3 regions of the Bradyrhizobium daqingense genome follow, and region 3 is predicted to be linked to each of the others. Evidence: predicted binding sites of a transcription regulator. Region 3 holds the regulator's gene; each other region holds the start of a gene.
What was found. The regulator LexA, encoded in region 3, represses DNA repair genes until DNA is damaged. The targets are predictions, from matches to a motif close to TGTTCNNNNTGTGTTCNG.
Positions count from the first base shown of each region.

Region 1: LPJ38_RS10630 (ribonuclease T2 family protein) is a predicted target of LexA. The motif match lies at 2,059-2,076, and genes of this name have one in related genera.
Region 2: LPJ38_RS18080 (putative DNA modification/repair radical SAM protein) is a predicted target of LexA. The motif match lies at 2,405-2,422, and genes of this name have one in related genera.

Region 1 covers NZ_CP088014.1:2,230,986-2,234,732, reverse strand. The annotation lists gene LPJ38_RS10650 (ATP-binding protein) at 1-483, shown strand, start outside; gene LPJ38_RS10645 (DUF3617 domain-containing protein) at 496-1,026, opposite strand; gene LPJ38_RS10640 (hypothetical protein) at 1,071-1,370, opposite strand; gene LPJ38_RS10635 (hypothetical protein) at 1,556-2,017, shown strand; gene LPJ38_RS10630 (ribonuclease T2 family protein) at 2,123-2,827, shown strand; gene LPJ38_RS10625 (23S rRNA (adenine(2030)-N(6))-methyltransferase RlmJ) at 2,982-3,747, shown strand, end outside.
Region 2 covers NZ_CP088014.1:3,807,877-3,811,623, forward strand. The annotation lists gene LPJ38_RS18075 (UdgX family uracil-DNA binding protein) at 1-1,089, opposite strand, end outside; gene LPJ38_RS18080 (putative DNA modification/repair radical SAM protein) at 1,089-2,324, opposite strand; gene LPJ38_RS18085 (ImuA family protein) at 2,487-3,275, shown strand; gene LPJ38_RS18090 (Y-family DNA polymerase) at 3,172-3,747, shown strand, end outside.
Region 3 covers NZ_CP088014.1:5,463,413-5,467,159, forward strand. The annotation lists gene LPJ38_RS25875 (molybdopterin molybdotransferase MoeA) at 263-1,474, shown strand; gene lexA (transcriptional repressor LexA) at 1,652-2,353, shown strand; gene LPJ38_RS25885 (hypothetical protein) at 2,745-3,182, shown strand; gene LPJ38_RS25890 (GAF domain-containing protein) at 3,404-3,747, shown strand, end outside.

The sequences.
Region 1 (3,747 bases), 3.2 Mb from region 3:
ATGATGCTGGAGGACTACCTTGCCTTTGCCCGCGGCGATTCCGGCGAGCAGTCGCAGCCGACCGACATGGCGCAAGCTCTCGAAGAATTGCGCAGCGACGCCGAACGTCACGGCCATACCGCGACCGTGGCGTTCCACGGCTTGCCGGTGGTGACGGTGAAGCCGGCTTCGTTCAAGCGCTGCCTCGCCAACCTCGTCACCAACGCCGCGCGCTACGGCAAGGCCATCGCCATCACCGGCCAGCGCGATCACCGTTATCTCACCGTCACGGTCGACGACGACGGCCCGGGCATCCCGGCGCATTTGCGCGAGGAAGTGTTCAAGCCGTTCCTGCGGCTGGACAATGCCCGCAACCAGGACGAAGGCGGCACCGGCCTTGGCCTCGCGATCGCCCGCGACATCGCCCGCTCGCATGGCGGCGACATCACGCTCGGCGACAGCCCGATGGGTGGACTGAGGGCGAGTGTGCGGATTCCGGTGTAGGCGCCGTGGCCTTTATTTCGGCAGCAACGCCTTCAGCTTGTCCATGTCGCGCATGTTCATCTTGAAGCCGCCGGGCATCACGATGTCGCCGGGCTTCTGGTCCGGCTTGCAGGCCCCGAGCCATTTGGCCTGCAGCGTCATGGTGCTGTCGCGCCCCGCAGCACCGGCGACGCCGCCCTTGGCGTGCGAAGTGGTCTTCACCGTGTAGGCCGAATTGAAGTCGCCAGTGATCTCGGCATGCGAGGTCGTGTTGACGCCGGCGGCGCTGCACTCGGAATCGCTGACATAACCGGTCGCGGTCTTCTTGATCTCCTGCTTGGCGCAGATCTGCTTGGCCATCGGGGAGACGTTGTTGCTCATCTCCTTGTCGACGGTCTCGTCGGTGCAATGCTGCATGGTCATCTCGGGCATGGGCGAGCCTGATGTGACCAGTTTCATTTCCCAAAGGCCGGGCTTGCGCACGGGCAGATCGTCGGCGCTGGCGCTGCCTGCCGACAACACGAGACAAGCGGCCGAGCCGAGCAAAGCGAGTTTGCGCGTCATGGGGAAGCTCCCGGCTTGAGAGATTGTGGCGTTACGACGGCTCGTCAGTACAGCGTGCGGATCGGCCGTTCCGCGGCGCCATAGGGCACCCAGCGGCAGGAGAACGAGATGTAGCCGCCCTCATAGGCCTGCACGCCCAAGAATTTCACGACCTTGCCGTAGCGCGCGCAGTGATCGACCGCGACCTGCCGCGCATCGACCTGGGTCGCCATGGAATAAGCGATGATGCCGCCGGTATCGTTGCCCTTGAACGGCGGCACGTAATCGGCGCGCGCCGACTGGCTCGCCGTCAGACCCGAGACAACCAGGCTGGCGAGAAGACCCGCGGCCGCAATGATTCGCATTACCGTCACTCCAATTGGCTGGTCCGCAGTTTACGGTGCCGTGATCGCCATGAAAAGAACTGAAGGCCCGTCAGCGGGGGCGTTGCGGTCAACTCCTGGCGAAGTGTTGCCGCGCTGCACTTGACCTCACCCAACCTTCGCGGCACCGTCCGGCTTCCGCAAGACTTCAACCGTCCGGACTGACCATGCGCGCCCCCTCCCTGAAACCGCTCCGCTTTGCCGCTCTGCTCGGCCTCATGTTCGGGGCGCTGTCGCTCGGCGAGGCCAGGGCTGCCAATCCGCTGGAGCTGAATTTCTGGCTCAGCGGACCGCGCTACGACGGCGCCGTCGTCGATTGCGACCGGGCGCTCCCGACGATCGCCACCCAGTTCTGGGAGAAGGAAAGCACGTTCTGGAATTCCTCGCTGAAGATCACCGGCTTCTCTGCCGTCCGCGAGGTCGCGTTCCGCCCCTGGCAGTCAGACAACATTCCGCGCCGCTATTGCACCGGCGAGGCCATGCTCAACGACGGCAAGATGCGCAAGGTGCACTTCTCGATCATCGAGGATGGCGGTTTTGCCGGCTACGGCAATGGCGTCGAATGGTGCGTCGTCGGCGTCGACCGCAACTGGGCCTACAATCCGGCCTGCCGGGCCGCAAAGCCCTGATTTGGGTCGATCCAGCCGCTAAACGGCGGCTGTCACAATTTTGTTCTTGAAATGTTCCTATCGCCTGCTAGGCTTCCCCGCACAGTCTAGTTGAGGGGCGTTGCCATGTTTCATTCCAGATTGCATTCGTTCTCCCGCCTGGTGATCTCGCTGTCTTTGTCGCTGGTCGTTGCCGCGGGCCTCGCCGCGTTCGCCGGAGACGCAAGGGCCCAGGACAAGCGGCAGAACGCGCCGGGCGAGTTCGATTTCTATGTGCTGGCGCTGTCATGGTCGCCCTCCTTCTGCGAGGAAACTGCCGAGCGCGGCGGCCGCTCGCACATGCAGTGCGGCGGACGCCCTTACGCCTTCGTGGTGCACGGGCTGTGGCCGCAATATGAGAACGGCTTCCCCGAATATTGCCAGCGGCCAGCGCCGCGGCTGAACCGCAACATCGTCTCCTCTATGCTCGACCTGATGCCGGCGCCGGGCCTGATCTTCAACGAATGGGACAAGCACGGCACCTGCTCCGGGCTCGAGGGCCGCAGCTATTTCGAGACGATCCGCAAGGCCCGCGCCGCGATCAAGATTCCGGCTGAATATCTCGACTTGTCGCAAGCCAAGACGGTGGCGCCGGCGGAGGTCGAGGAGGCCTTCGTCAAGGCCAATCCCGGCCTGAGCAATGCCGCCGTCTCGGTCACCTGCAACCGGACACGGCTGTCCGAGGTCCGCATCTGCCTCAACAAGGACCTGCAATTCCGCGCCTGCGACGAACTCGAGCGCCGCGCCTGCCGCCGCGATCAGGTGACGATGCCGCCGATCCGCGGTGGGTAGTTTTGCACACCTAGCGCCGCACCGTCATGGCCGGGCTTGTCCCGGCCATCCACGTTTCACAACTCGGCGCGAAGGACGTGGATGCACGGGACAAGCCCGGGCATGACGAGTAGAAGATGCTGCGCATTCTCTTTTGTGAGCCGCAGATCTTCCCATGAACTACCGCCACGCCTTCCACGCCGGCAGCTTCACCGATGTCATCAAGCACATCGTGTTGGCGCGCATCCTCACTTATTTGCAGGACAAGCCGGCGGCGTTCCGCGTCATCGACACCCATGCCGGCGCCGGCCTCTACGACCTCGACAGCGACGAGGCGCGCCGCGGCGGCGAGTGGCTGACGGGCATTGCACGGCTGATGCAGGCGCGGCTGTCGAACGAGACCGCGGCGCTGACCAAGCCCTATCTCGGCATCGTCCGCGCCTTCAATCCCAAGGGCGAGCTCAGGGCTTATCCGGGCTCGCCGCTGATCGCGCGCGGCCTGCTCCGGCCGCAGGACCGTCTGGTCGCCTGCGAGCTCGAGCCCAAAGCTCGCAAGGCGCTGATCGACGTGCTGCGCCGCGACGAGCAGGCCCGCGTGGTCGACCTCGACGGCTGGATGGCGCTGCCGGCCTTCGTGCCGCCGAAGGAGCGGCGCGGCCTCGTACTGATCGACCCGCCGTTCGAGGCCAAGGACGAGTTCGAGCGGCTCGGCGAGGCCTTCGCGGCGGCCTTCGCGAAATGGCCGACCGGTATCTACGTAATCTGGTATCCCGCCAAGAACCGCCGCGCCACCGACACGCTGGTGCAAACCGTGGCGCGGCTCGCAGCCGCAGCAAAGCCACCCGGAAAATGCCTGCGCCTTGAATTCAGCGTCGCACCGCAGGCAGACAGCACCGCCCTCACCTCCACGGGCCTTCTGATCGTCAACCCGCCCTACACGC
Region 2 (3,747 bases), 1.7 Mb from region 3:
TTTTACGGCGTTGGTGACGTAGACCTTCTTGCGGTCGACGCCTGCCTCCTCGAGTGCGCGGTCGAGCATCTGACCGGCAGGGCCGACGAAGGGATGGCCGGCGAGGTCCTCCTTATCGCCCGGCTGTTCGCCGACCAGCATGATGTTAGCATTCCTCGGGCCCTCGCCGAACACGGTCTGGGTCGCGTCCTTGTAGAGGTGACAAGCGCGGCAATGCGCGGCTTCCTCGCGGAGGGCTTCGAGGTCGTTGCTGGCAGTCTTGCGTATCATCTGAGCCTCCGGCCGCTTTTGAGGCTTGTGCGGATCGGTTGCGGCATTGGCGATCATGGCGCCGGTCATGCGCTCGGCATCCTCGATCAGAGGCTTAATGATCGAAGCCTCGGGCAGGTTCCTCCAGTATTTCTTCGGCATCTCGGCCTGCATCGCCTTCACCTTGAGCCGGGCCGGATTGAAGATGCTGGCGTAATAGCGCCGCCAGGTTTCCTCCAGCCGGTCTTCGCCCGGGGCCTCGCTCTTGCAGACGCCCGGCGTGAACGAGAGCGCGTGGCCATCCCAATGCGCGCAGAGGTCCGGCGTCAGGATCGACCAGGGCATGTCGGCGAAGCGCTTGGCGAAGAACGGCGCGGCGAGCTCGACGATGTGGTGTTCCGGCTCGAACCAGGCAACGTAATGCGCCTGGCGTTCCCTGCCGATCTCGCGGAAGCGCACGAAGGCATGCATCTTGTGCTCGTCGCGATGGACCGCTCTTGCCATCGCCGTGACTTGCGCGACATCGGCGTCGGTCGCGACCTCGATGAGATCGTGATTGTCCTTCAGCCGGAACAGCAGGCGATAGAGGATCGCAAAGCGCTCGCCATCCCGATGCAGGATCGCCGCCTTGGCGAGTTCGACGAATTTTGCGGAGACGCTGAAGGTGCCGTCATTCACCTCCAGGATCGGCGACGGCGCGGGCGGCGCGAACAAGTCCGCTTCGCCGCCCTGCACGGCCCAGGTGACATCGCGCGGCTCGACGTGATGCAGCACGAGCGTACGCGCAGCTTTGCGCCAGCCGTCGAAATCGGTTTCGGTGTCGAGGATGATGTACTGCATCAGAAACCAAACCCCAATTGTGTTGCCTTCGGCTTGAACCGTTCGATGAGCCGCGCCTCGTCGAGGCGATGTGGCGTCGGCCGATGATCGCTGAGGACGATGAACGGCAGCGCCTTGTTGCGGGGGACATGCAGCCGCGCGAGATCGGCGAGGCGGATGGTCGTCGTGCGCCGCGTCGCGATGATGCGCTCCACGGCCTTGGTGCCGAAGCCCGGAACGCGCAGCAATTCCTCGCGGCTGGCGCGGTTGACGTCGAGCGGGAAGCGGTCGCGGTGGCGCAGCGCCCAGGCGAGCTTCGGGTCGATGTCGAGCGGCAGCATCGCACTGTCGTCGACGATCTCGCCGACGTCGAAGCCGTAGAACCGCATCAGCCAGTCGGCCTGGTAGAGTCGATGCTCGCGCAGCAAGGGCGGCTGTACCAGAGGCAAGGCGCGGCTGGCGTCGGGGATCGGGCTGAAGGCGGAATAGTAGACGCGCCGCAACCGGTAGGCGCCGTAGAGATTGGCACTGGTGTGAAGGATGGTGTGGTCATTGGCGCTGTCGGCGCCGACGATCATCTGGGTGCTTTGCCCTGCGGGCGCGAAGCGCTGCGGCTTCGCTTTCGTTTTCGCGTTGCGGTTCTCCTCGGCCTCGTCGAGCTTCAGCCGCAGCCGGCCCATGGTGCGGCGGATCGCGCGCACGTCCTTCTCGGGCGCGAATTGCTGCAGGCTCGTCTCCTGGGGCATCTCGATGTTGATGGAGAGACGGTCGGCATATTTGCCGGCCTCCGCGATCAGCGCGTCGTCGGCCTCCGGAATGGTCTTCAGATGGATGTAGCCGCGGAAGTGATGCTGCTCGCGCAGCTTGCGCGCGACACTGACCACCTGCTCCATCGTGTAGTCGGGGCTGCGGATGATGCCGGAGGAGAGGAACAGACCCTCGATGTAATTGCGCCGGTAGAAGTCGAGCGTGAGCTTGACCAATTCGTCGACGGTGAAGCGGGCGCGCGGCACGTTGGAGGAGGCGCGGTTGACGCAATAGAGGCAGTCGTAATTGCAGGCATTGGTCAGCAGCACCTTGAGCAGCGAGATGCAGCGTCCGTCCGGCGCGTAGGAATGGCAGATGCCCATGCCGGGCGCGGTCGAGCCCATGCCCTTGCCGTCGCTGGAATCCCGTTTCTCGGTGCCGCTGGAGGCGCAGGACGCGTCGTACTTGGCGGCGTCTGCCAGGATTTCCAGCTTGCGTTGTACGTCCATGTTTGAATCCCGTTGATTCCGCTCATGAATCTGAAAACGCGCCAATTCGATTGACTCTCCGCGCGCCGTTAGCTTTATATTAGAACATATCATGAACAAATGAGCCAGCCGTTGGTTCTTCTTTTGAGAACCACGGCACCAATTTCTGAAGGAGCGGCGAGCATGAGCGGCGCACGCATGAGCGCGCTTGCGACCTTGCGCGGCCAGATCGAGCGCATCGAGACGGCGGAGGTCGTGCATCAGTATGATCGCGTCGCGCTCGGCCATGGCGAGGCCGACCGCGTGCTGAAGGGCGGGCTCGCGCGCGCGGCGATCCATGAGGTGTTTTGCGAAGGGCGTCAGGGCGCCGCCGCGACGGGGTTCGTCAGCGGGCTTGCAGGCCGTGTGACGGCCCGCAAGCCGCTGCTGTGGGTGCGGCAGGATTTTTCTGAAATCGAAACCGGCGCGCTGTCGATGAGCGGGCTTGCCGAGCTCGGGCTCGATCCGCGCCGCGTGGTGATGGTGCGCGCCGTCGATGTCGAGAGTGCGCTGCGCACCTCGGCCGATGCGCTCGCCTGCGATGCGCTCGGTGCCGTCGTGCTCGAGCTCTGGGGCGAGACCAGGCAGTTCGATCTGGTCGCGAGCCGCAAGCTGACGCTCGCCGCGCAATCTTCCGGCGTCACCGGCCTCTTGCTGCGCATGGCCGCGCAACCTTTGCCCTCGACCGCGGAGACCCGATGGATGCTGCGCGCGGCGCCTTCGCCGCCGGGAGCGGCATGGACTGCCTGGGGCGCGCCGCGCTTCGATGCCGAACTCTTGCGCAATCGTCACGGCCCGTGCGGCCGGTGGATCATGGAATGGAATTGTGATGAGTGCCAGTTCAGCGAGCCGTCGACGTATTCTCAGCCTGTGGTTGCCGCGCCTGCCCATCGACCGGATTCAGCGGTTCCTTGGCAGCGCCGGGCTGGGTGAAACCAAGCATGCGCCCAGCATCGTCGTCATCAAGGACAACAATGCGCTGGTGATCCATGCGCTGGACGAGGCCGCCGAGCGCCTCGGCCTCTACATCGGCCAACCGCTGGCCAACGCGCGGGCGATGTGCCCGGACTTGCGTGTGTTCGACGCCGACACCGTCGCCGATGCGAAGACGCTCAGCGACATCGCCGACTGGTGCGACCGCTTCACGCCGCTGGTGGCGCTCGATCCGCCGCACGGGCTGTTCCTGGACATCACCGGCTGCGCGCATCTGTTCGGCGGCGAGGCCGCGCTGTTGCGCACCCTGGTCCGTGCCTTGGCCCGGCAGGGCTTTGTCGTCAGCGCGGCGATCGCCGGCACCTCGGTCTGCGCGCGCACGCTGACGCGGCAAGCCACGGGCACCATCGTGGCCGATGGCGAGGAGGCGAAGGCAATCAGCCGGCTTCCGATCTCCGCGCTCGGCGCAGGC
Region 3 (3,747 bases):
CGGCATCGATTTCCTCGGGCTCTCCCGCATTGCCCGTCAAAGCCAGCATTGCGCGCGCGATCTCGTCCTGATCATCGGCAGGGAGCTGCCGCACGGCGTGGAGAGCCTTTTCGAGCAATTTTGTCACCGGCAAAAGATAAGCCCAAGTTGCGCGGAAAGGAAGCGCGTCTTTCTCACTCCATTGAGACCTCTTTTGCGTCGATCCTCTCACTGGGCTAGAACCTTACCGATCGTGTCCTTTGATTTGTTGCGGAGTTCACCCGTGGCCCTGATGCCGGTTTCCGACGCGCTTGCCGCGGTGCTGGCGGGTGCCGAGCCGTTGCCTCACGAGATGGCCGCGCTCGATGCGGCCTTCCACCGTGTGCTCGCCCGCGACGTGGCAGCGCTGCGCACGCAGCCCCCGGAAGCCATGTCGGCGATGGATGGCTACGCCGTGCGCGCGGCCGATGCGGTAACGGTCGATTCCACGCTCACGGTCATCGGCGAGGTTGCGGCAGGCCGGCCATTTGCCGGGTCGGTCGGTCCCGGCGAAGCGGTGCGGATCTTCACCGGCGGCATCATTCCCACCGGCGCCAACGCGGTCGTGATCCAGGAGGACACCGTTGCCGACGGCAAGCAGGTGACGATCAAGGAAGCCGCCATCGCCGGGCGGCACATTCGCCCCGCAGGCGTTGATTTCTCCGAAGGCGACGTGCTGCTGCGCAGGGGAGCCCGACTCACCGAACGCGATCTGGCGCTCGCCGCCGCCATGAATCACCCGCAGCTTGTGGTTTGCCGCCGTCCGAAGGTCGCGATTCTCGCCACCGGCGACGAGCTCGTGTTGCCAGGTTCGAAGCCCGGCCACGGCCAGATCGTCTATTCCAACGGCTACGCGCTGCACGCGCTCGCCCGCAGCGAGGGGGCCGAGACGATCGACCTCGGCATTGCCGCCGACACGCTCGAGTCCACCGCCGCCGGCATCCGCCGCGCGCGCGAAAGCGGCGCGGACATCCTGGTCACGTCCGGCGGGGCTTCGGTCGGCGATCACGATCTGGTCCAGCAGGCGCTCCGCGACGAAGGCATCGCGATGGCGTTCTGGAAGATCGCGATGCGCCCGGGCAAGCCGATGATGCACGGACGACTGGGGGCGATGCGCGTGATCGGCCTGCCTGGCAATCCGGTCTCGTCCTATGTCTGCGCCTTCCTGTTCATGGTGCCGCTGATTCGCGCCTTGTCGGGCCGATCCGTGATTCATCATCGTCACGAGCGCGCCGTGCTCGGCAAGGACGTCGGCGCAAACGACATGCGGGCGGATTATCTTCGCGCGAGGCTGGAGGAGCGCGACGACGGCGCGCTCGTCGCTGTTCCCGTCAACCACCAGGATTCCTCGCTGCTTGCGAATCTTGCTGCGGCACAGGCACTTCTCGTGCGCGCGCCGTTCGCACCCAGGGCCGAAGCCGGCACGCCTTGCGAGGTGCTGCGCCTGCCCGTCTGAACGCATCCACCACACGCGTTCCGCGAACTTGGCCGCATTCACGGTAAATTAAGCAGTTGCGGAACACATATCGAACATATAGTGTCTGTTCATGATTTGTTTCGAGGATGTAGCGGTTCGCCGCTCCAATACAGCGTCTCGGAATCGAACGACATCAACCGGGGGACTTTGGTCGAGATGTTAACGCGCAAACAATACGAGCTTCTGCGGTTCATCAGCGAACGTCTGAAGGAAAGCGGCGTGCCGCCCTCCTTCGACGAGATGAAGGATGCGCTCGACCTGCGCTCGAAGTCAGGCATCCATCGCCTGATCACCGCACTCGAGGAGCGCGGCTTCATCCGCCGCCTGCCCAACCGCGCCCGCGCCATCGAGGTGATCAAACTGCCCGAGCTCCAGGCCGCTGCCGGCAACCGCCGCGGCTTCACGCCGAGCGTCATCGAGGGCAATCTCGGCAAGATCCGTGCGAGCTCCAGCCCGCCCGCGGACGAGGGCGAGCGTCCGGTTGCCGTGCCCGTGATGGGCCGCATCGCGGCCGGCACGCCGATCGAGGCATTGCAGACCCGCAGCCACACCATCAGCGTCCCGCCGGACATGCTCGGCTCCGGCGAACATTACGCGCTCGAGGTGCGCGGGGATTCGATGGTCGAAGCGGGTATCCTCGATGGCGACATGGCACTGATCCAGCGTAACGAGAGCGCCGATACCGGAGACATCGTCGTGGCGCTGATCGACGACGAGGAAGCGACGCTCAAGCGCTTCCGCCGCCGCGGTGCCTCGATCGCGCTCGAGCCGGCCAACGCCGCCTACGAGGTGCGCATCCTGCCGCCCAACCGGGTGAAGATTCAGGGCAAGCTGATCGGGCTGTACCGCAAATACTGACCGCCCGGCGGTCATTCGATACCGATGATCCCGATTGGAGCGGATGCGTCCGCTCCGGCTGGACAGTCTTTCCGGTCTTGCGCAGGTTGTCCGGCCCTCATTCAGTACGACACACTCGGGGGCGGAGCCAGGCGCTCATCGTGTCCGAGCTCGAAAGATCGAGCACGCAATGGTGCCTCAGCGCCCGCGGCCACAGGCGTTCTGTGGTCCCCAAATGCGCTGAAATGAGCTTTGTTCCTAGTGAATCTGAAAAAGATAATGTGATCGCGTCTCGCGAACGCCAGCCGCAGATTCGCCTACAACCGAGCAGAGCGTCACGTGCTTCCACTCTGATAGAGGCTTGCGCCTCCGAAAGAGGCGCGGGTTGCTATCTTCGCATGAGGAGCACCCGATGTGTGACTACAGCCTGCATGCCGTTGCATCGCGTCCCGCCGAAGTCGGCGAGACGATCGTCTCCACGACGTTCCGCGGCACCTCGACGCGCGGCTTTGCTTCCGCGGCAGATCCGAACGTAGCCGTCTGCCTGTTGCCGGGAACGGAGCTCGCCTTCGCCGACAACGTCCGTTACGACAATCGCTGGATCTGGACGCGCACCATCAACTCCCGCGTCGGCAAGTTCGGCAAGATCGATCCGCACATTCCCGATCGCCATCACGACGCGATCGAATTCCCTGACGGCAAATACGTGCTGGTGACGCAGCTCGTCGAAGGCCAGCGCGCAACGGTGCTGCAACTGCCGGTGACCCAGCCGGTCAGCGAGCGCGAGCACAAGCCGCAGATCATCGCCGACAGCCGCCCGAGCCCAACGCCCCGCCTGCCGATCGGCTGATGCGCCGTCCCGGCCGTCCAGGTCGGAGACCAGAATTGAAATTGCCGTTCGCCGGCCGCGGCCGGCGACATGGACGGTTTGGCGCTCGTGATATCCGGGCAGCCGACTGAGCACCGCCTCGACCCGCGCACGAACTTTGGGCCGCCATGCCTGAATTTTGAACGTCCGCTCCGCGGTCAAATGACCGATGCTGTCGGGACCTGACACAGCGGACATGGTCGATGAAAGCCTTCATTCGCGTCGTCGAACTCTGGGTGCCCGACCGCACGCGCATGCGGCTGGAATTCGGCGGCGGCCTCTACGGTGAAGGGCTGTCCGCGTTCAAGGCCGTGAGTGAGGACCTGCGCTTCGGTCATGACGAGGGGCTGCCCGGCAAAGCGTGGGCCAGCGGCCATCCGGTGATCCTCACCAAGTTTGCCAACTCGTACTTCAAGCGGACCGATCAGGCGCTCGCAGCTGGCCTCACCTGCGGCGTCGCGGTGCCGGTGTTCGCCGGCGAATTCCTGCAGGCCGTGATGGTGCTGTTCTGCGGCGATGACGAAGCGCATGTCGGGGCGATCGAGCT